DNA from 3 places in the Acidovorax sp. GW101-11A03 genome. Region 2 is predicted to be linked to each of the others. Evidence: predicted binding sites of a transcription regulator. Region 2 holds the regulator's gene; each other region holds the start of a gene.

Region 1 (2,260 bases), on a different contig from region 2:
CCTGGGGCTCACCCTGTTCACCCGTTCGCAGCAGGGTCTGCTGCCTACCGAGGCCGCGCTGGAGCTGCGCCCCTACGCCCAGGCCATGCAGCATTCGGCCGCCGCCCTGGCACGGGCGGCCAGCGGCCATGGCGAGGGCGTGCGCGGCACCGTGCGTGTCACGGCCAGTGAGGTGATTGGCGTCGAGGTGCTGCCCCCGCTGCTGGCCCAGTTGCAGGCCCGGCACCCCGGGCTGACGGTGGAGCTGGCACTGAGCAACCGCGTGCAGGACTTGCTCCACCGCGAGGCCGACATCGCCATCCGCATGACCGAACCCCGCCAGGAGGCGCTCATCGCCCGCCGCGTGGGTGTGGTGGCACTGGGCCTGCACGCCCATGCCAGCTACCTGCAGGCGCAGGGCACACCCACGTCGCTGGCCGACCTGGCGCACCACCGGCTGATCGGCTTCGACCTGGAAACCCCGTTCATCCGCGCCGCCCGCAAGGCGCTGCCCCCGTGGCGCCGCGAAGGTTTTGCCCTGCGCAGCGACAGCGACCTGGCCCAGCTGGCACTGATCCGCGCGGGCGGCGGCATTGGCATATGCCAGGTGGAACTGGCGCGGCGCACGCCGCAGCTGGTGCGGGTGCTGCCACAGCAGTTCAATGCCGCGCTGGACACCTGGGTGGTGATGCACGAAGACCTGCGCAACAACCCACGCTGCAGGCATACGTTTGATGCCTTGGTGGCGGGGCTGCTGAAGTACACGGGGCAGGCAGAGGAGGGGGTGGGTGTGGTGGCCTGACAGCTTTTTCTCTGCGGGGCCCACGTACCAAAGCCCCGTATTTCGCGAGATGCGGGGGCCGGGGATACCCGCAGCGCCGCGAAAAGCGCCTCAAGTTCGCCCAGGCTTGGCCGAAACATGGACAAGCGCTGCCTGTGCCGCGCCACGCAACAAAACGAAAACTCTAGCGAGCGGACTGGGCGGGCAATCGACATGGCTTCAACAATCAATACCAACGTGTCATCGCTGACGGCCCAGCGCAACCTGGGCATGAGCCAGACCTCGCTGAACACCTCCATCCAGCGCCTGTCGTCGGGCCTGCGCATCAACAGCGCCAAGGACGATGCTGCTGGCTTGGCCATTTCCGAGCGTTTCACCAGCCAGATCCGGGGTCTGAACCAGGCGGTGCGCAATGCCAACGACGGTATCTCGCTGGCGCAGACAGCAGAAGGCGCGCTCAAGGCCTCCGGCGACATCCTGCAGCGGGTGCGCGAGCTGGCCGTGCAGTCGGCCAATGCCACCAACAGTGCGGGTGACCGCCAGGCCCTGCAACAGGAAGTGGGCCAGCTGGTGTCCGAACTGGACCGCATTTCGCAGACCACGGAATTCAACGGCTCCAAGCTGCTGGACGGCACGTTCGGTACGCAACAGTTCCAGGTGGGGGCCAATGCCAACCAGACCATCGTGGCGGCCACGGGCAACCTGCGCACCAGTGTGTACGGAAACAATCAAAATCTGGCTGCCAACGGTGCGGGCTTTGGGGCGGTGGGCACGAGTTTGATAAGTGCCAGTGTCAATGGCGTGACATCCGGTGCGGTATCCATCAGCGGCTACTTGGGCACAGGCACACTTTCCGTGGCCTCGCAAGCAACAGCAAAGGCCACGGCCGATCAAATCAATGCGCTCAAGTCCACCACCGGAGTTACCGCTACGGCGCGCACGGAGGTGCGTATGTCAGGTATGGCCGCAGTGGGCTCCTATACCTATTTCATCGAGGGTGACAACGTGGGGTCGCCACGTACGGTCTCATTTACGTTGACGTCGGCCACGGGGACTGACCGATTGTCGGCGGCGGTATCGGCCATCAATGATCAATCGGCTAAAACCGGCATCAATGCAGCCCTTAGTGCGGATGGAACCCAGGTGATTTTGACGAACACCACGGGCAATAACATCACGGTGGGTGAAAGTTCCGCGGACAACGCGGGCAACACCAGCGTGCAGGCCTACAACGCTGCCGGAGTTGCATTTGGTGCAACAGAAACAATGATTACCCCAGGTGTCGATTGGAAGGTGACTACCGGTGGTTACATCACGCTGGACTCGGAAAAATCCTTCGCCATCACCTCGGCCAGCAATCAGCTCACCAGCGCAGGGTCCACGCTGCAGACGGTCGCCAATCTGGATGTCACCACGTTCGCCAATGCCACCAACGCGCTCAAGACCGTGGATTCGGCCCTGGCCTTTATCAACAGCGAACGCGCCAAGCTCGGTGCCCTG
Region 2 (2,260 bases):
GGCAGTCCGCGCTGCCATCGAAAAGGGTGAGTTTTCTGTCGATGCCGAAGCCATCGCCGACAAGATGCTGTCCAACGCCCAGGAGATCCTGACCCGTTCGCGGGGTTGAACCCGCTTTGCAGACTGGCGCGATCCATCGCACAATGCGCCATGTCGCTGGAAGAATCCCTCTCGGCTGTCGAGCAGCTGATCGATAAAGTCACCGCCGCCCTTCTCGCGGCAGACCCCCAATCCCTGGAACAACACAGTGTGGCCCTGCGTGACGCAGCGGCCCTGTTTGCGCGCGCGCTGGAGCAATCCACGGCGCACGGGATGCCTTTGCCTGCTGCGGTGCAAAAGCGGGTGGAAACCATCAGCGGCATGCTGGCGGTGCAGCGCGACAACCTTGCTCGCCTGTCGGCCGTGACTGACCGCCAGGCTGCGGGCCTGCTGCCGCCCTCCAATGCCGCATCGACCTACGGCGACGGGCTGTCAACGCGCGCGGCCAAACCGGGCGTGGCGCGCATCTACCGTTCTGCAGGCTGACTTGGGGGGAGACCTTGGCCCGGCGCGCCTTGTAGGGCGGCGGGAAAACAAGGTCAATGCAAGGTCAATGCGCGCGCATCTTGGCGCGCAGGCGGGCGATGGATTGGCTGTGCAGCTGGCACACCCGTGACTCCGTCACGCCCAGCACGGCCGCGATCTCTTTGAGATTCATGTCGTGCTCGTAGTACATGCCCATGATGTGCTGCTCGCGTTCGGGCAGGCTCTTGATGGCATTGACCAGTGAGGTCTTGAGGCGGTGGTCGCGCAGCAGTTCGACCGGATCAGCGTCGGCGTCGGCAACATGGCGGTCCAGAAACCCGTCCTCGTCGTCGTTGCCGTGGGTCATGTCCTCCAGGTACACCAGCTGGGTGCCCCGCACCTTCCCCAGCAGGTTCTGGTAGTCGGGCAGGCTCATGCCCATTTCGCTGGCGATTTCTGATTCGAGCGGGCTGCGGCCCAGCTTCTGCTCCAGCCGGTGCACGGCATGCTCGATGTCTTTCTGGCTCTTGCGCGAGCTGCGGCTCATCCAGTCGCCCTCGCGCAGCTCGTCGAGCATGGCGCCCCGGATGCGCTGGGTGGCAAAGGTCTCGAACTGCACACCCTGGGCCACTTCATAGCGCGAGAGCGCATCGGCCAGGCCCATCATCCCGACCTGGATCAAGTCGTCCAGCTCCACATTGGGCGGCAGCTTGGCGATCATGTGGTGCGCAATTCTCCGGACCAGCGGCACATGCTGGCGGATCATCGCGTCACGATCGAGCTGGCCTTTGGCGGTGTACATCAGATCAACTTCTCCGGAAAAATCAACTCAATGGCTCCGGACAAAATGTGCAGGCATGTCTGCCAAGGTGCTGGATGGCAGCGCACTCAGCGATCCGTTCATGGTGCCCGCATTTTCCAGCAGTTGCAAGGCCAGGCGCTGAAGCTCCTGAGGGTTCTGCGTGGCGATGGTGGTGGTCCGCACCGGCCCCCCCAAATGGCGCTCGGCACAGGCCTGCAGCGCCATCAACTGCGACTGGGCCTTGTGGCGCTCGGTTGCCGTGTTGCTGTGCAGCAAAGCGGCCACCATGCAGGGCAGCCCGGTGTGCAGGGCAATCTGCTTGAGGCTCTTGTAGCTGGTCATCACGCCCGCGGAACCGCCACCCATGACCACCAGGGGCACTGTGGCCGTATGGGTCAGCAAGGGCCCCAGTGTGGAAGCGGGCGCGTGGATCACCATCAGGCCGTAGGTCCTGAAGTAGGGCAGCAGGTTCTCCATAGGGGAGCGCGTGGTGTCGCCCGCCTTGCGGCTGAGGTGCTGCAGGCCCTTGGCGGCTGGGATCACGGCCAGCGAGGACGCGGTGGCTCCCAGGTTCAGTTGCGCACCGTCGTTCCACGAGGCGTGCTGCAGCAGGTGCAACAGGCCCGGGCTGTTGTCTGTCTCCTGCGCCGTGCCGTCCAGCACCACCACGGGGTAGCCCAGCCGCTGCAGGCTGGCACAGATCTGCCAGAGCGTTTCCAGCCCACTGCCGGCGTTGCCCTGGCTCACCACCGCCAGCATGCGCAACTCGGCCTGTGGCGTGAAACTGTGCAGGCCAGCGGCCTGGTGAAAACCCAGATCAAGCATCGACCAGCCCCCCTTCGGTGATGGTGTCGGGGGAGTGCGAGAAGAAGAAATTCAGGTCGGTGGCCTTGGGGTCGAACGCCGACTTGGCAGGGGCGCGCATCGACGTGCTGATGAGCTGGTGCGCATTGG
Region 3 (2,260 bases), on a different contig from region 2:
CCGACTCTGACCAGCCCATGCTGGGGCGGCCCGAGCCCACCTTGTGAAAACCCACCAGCAACTCCTGCGTGCTGGCGGCATGGCGCTCCAGCCACTGGCGGAACGCCTTCGGGGTGGCAAAGAAGGTGGGGGTGGTCTGGGAGGCCATAGTGCTGCGAACGTCTTTTTGTGCAAGCGGGCGGCTGGCAATTGCTGTTGTGCGGGTGCGTCGGCTAGGCCACCACGCCTTCGTGCGCCAGCTCGGCGCATGGCCCCAGGGGCAACACGCACAGTGTCACGCCGTCGAGCGTGAGCACCAAACCCAGTTGCCCGCCTACCTGCACCACACCACCCGCCGTGGCCCGTGGGCGTCGGGCTTTGCGCTGCAACGGGAGCACGGCATGCACTGCACCATGTATGGCCAATGCACTGACCGGCGGCTGGCGCAGCAGGGCCCACAGACCCTGTGCGTCCCGCGATTGCAGCGACTGCAGGTACAGGCGCAGCACCGCAGGGTCGGCGTCCTTGGATTCATCGCGCCCATCACCACGGCGGGCCTCCTCTTCGGCCCGCCGCAGGCGTTGCAACGCGCGGCGCAATTGCTGGCGGCTGGCAGCTTCCGTCCGGCCGGTAGCCTGCGCCAGCTCGGCGTGGCTGGCATCGAACACCGCATGCAGCAGCACCGCAGCCCCCTCCACGGGCGTCACACACGCCGTCAGTCGCCGCAGCGCGAGCGTGGCTTGCTGCGCCAGCGCGGCATCGGCCTCTGCCGAGGGTGCGACCGAACCGGCAACATCGCCATGCGCGGTCTGCGTGGCTTCGGTCAGCCACTGCGCCATCCACTGGCGCCGCCGCAGGCGGTCGATGGCCAGGTTGCGCACCACCGTCAGCAGCCACGCCTGGGCCGCATTGAGCGCCGGGGTCTGGGCCTCCAGCGCACGCACGTAGGCGTCCTGCACGGCGTCCTCGGCCTCGGTCGGGCCCAGCAGGCGCGAGGCGGCGCGCAGCAGGGTGCTGCGGCTGGCGTTCACCAGCGCCATCAGGTGTTCATCGTTCTGCATCGGGGCATGGTGCCACAGGCTGAAGCCGGCCACACATCGGCAGACAATGGCTCGCAGGCTGTTGTCACTACCTCCGTCACATGGGTTGGCGGCGTTCAACAGCCCGCAGCGCGAGAGGGCCACCAGTCAACTTTCCCTGCGCATTGCCGATAACCAGGGATGCAAATTGGCAGCACCACCTCCTCCACCGGCCCGGTCTCTTCCTCCAGTGGCAGCAGCGACATCGCCAAGCTGCAAAAGCAGCTGCGCGAGCTGACCGAGCAGCTCAAGGGCTTGGCCAGCTCCGACATGGATGCCAAGGCCAAGCAACAGAAGGCCAAGTTGCTGCAGGCCCAAATTCAGATGGTGCAGGCCCAGATCACGGCGATACAGCGCGCGCAACAGCAAGAGCAGCAACGGGCCCAGTCGGCGAAGGCCGAAGGCGCGGCGGCCGGTGCCGCGCAGCAGCAGAAGGCCCCATCGGCAAAGAATCCACCTGCTGGGCTGGGCAACAACGTCGATACCTACGCCTGACAAAACGGCTTTCTGAACGAGTGGCCTCTGCCTGCGGCCCCCGCCCCGGCATGCACCAGCGCCACATTCGCCTGCGGCGTCCGCGACAAGCTCCGCCCGCCATTGCATGGACAATCTCGGCATGTCTGGCGCACCTCCTACCACTTCACACCCCTCTTCCGCCCGCCCCGTCTTGATCGCCGGTGGTGGCATTGGTGGCATGGCCACCGCCCTGACCCTGCACCAGATCGGCGTGCCCTGCGTCGTCTTTGAGTCGGTGCCCGAGCTGCAACCGCTGGGCGTGGGCATCAACCTGCAACCCAACGCCGTGCGGGAACTGCACGACCTGGGGTTTGGCAACGACGTGCTGGACACGATTGGCCTGCAGGCGCGCGAATGGGCGCTGGTAGGACGCAACGGGAACGAGGTGTATGCCGAGCCGCGCGGCCTGGAGGCGGGCTACCACTGGCCGCAGTACTCCGTGCACCGGGGGCAGCTGCAGATGATGCTGTACCACGCCGTCAAAACCCGCCTGGGCGACGACGCCGTACAACTGGGGCAACGGGTGGTGAGCTACCGGCAGGACGCGAATGGCGTCACCGCCATCGTCGAGACACGCGACGGAGAGAAGCGTGAAGTGGCAGGCTCACTGCTGATCGCCGCCGATGGCCTGCACTCGGCCGTGCGGGCGCAAATGCACCCCACGCAGCCGCCCATCCAGTGGGGCG

The links. Region 2 encodes FliA, which starts transcription of late flagellar genes. Its sites were predicted from a motif close to CTAAAGTTTNNNNNNNNNNNGCCGNTA; they were not measured.
Region 1: AC07Z7_RS05320 (flagellin N-terminal helical domain-containing protein) is a predicted target of FliA. The motif match lies at 871-897, and genes of this name have one in related genera.
Region 3: AC07Z7_RS10445 (FlxA-like family protein) is a predicted target of FliA. The motif match lies at 1,166-1,192, and genes of this name have one in related genera.

The regions. Positions count from the first base shown of each region.
Region 1 is NZ_JBWKZU010000007.1:94,123-96,382, reverse strand. Features, by position in the region: gene AC07Z7_RS05325 (LysR family transcriptional regulator) at 1-781, shown strand, start outside; gene AC07Z7_RS05320 (flagellin N-terminal helical domain-containing protein) at 974-2,260, shown strand, end outside.
Region 2 is NZ_JBWKZU010000008.1:22,391-24,650, reverse strand. Features, by position in the region: gene flgM (flagellar biosynthesis anti-sigma factor FlgM) at 1-109, shown strand, start outside; gene AC07Z7_RS05575 (hypothetical protein) at 151-525, shown strand; gene AC07Z7_RS05570 (RNA polymerase sigma factor FliA) at 590-1,306, opposite strand; gene AC07Z7_RS05565 (hypothetical protein) at 1,334-2,131, opposite strand; gene flhF (flagellar biosynthesis GTPase FlhF) at 2,124-2,260, opposite strand, start outside.
Region 3 is NZ_JBWKZU010000019.1:52,877-55,136, reverse strand. Features, by position in the region: partial or broken gene AC07Z7_RS10455 (YdeI/OmpD-associated family protein) at 1-148, opposite strand, end outside; gene AC07Z7_RS10450 (sigma-70 family RNA polymerase sigma factor) at 213-1,040, opposite strand; gene AC07Z7_RS10445 (FlxA-like family protein) at 1,200-1,553, shown strand; gene AC07Z7_RS10440 (flavin-dependent oxidoreductase) at 1,675-2,260, shown strand, end outside.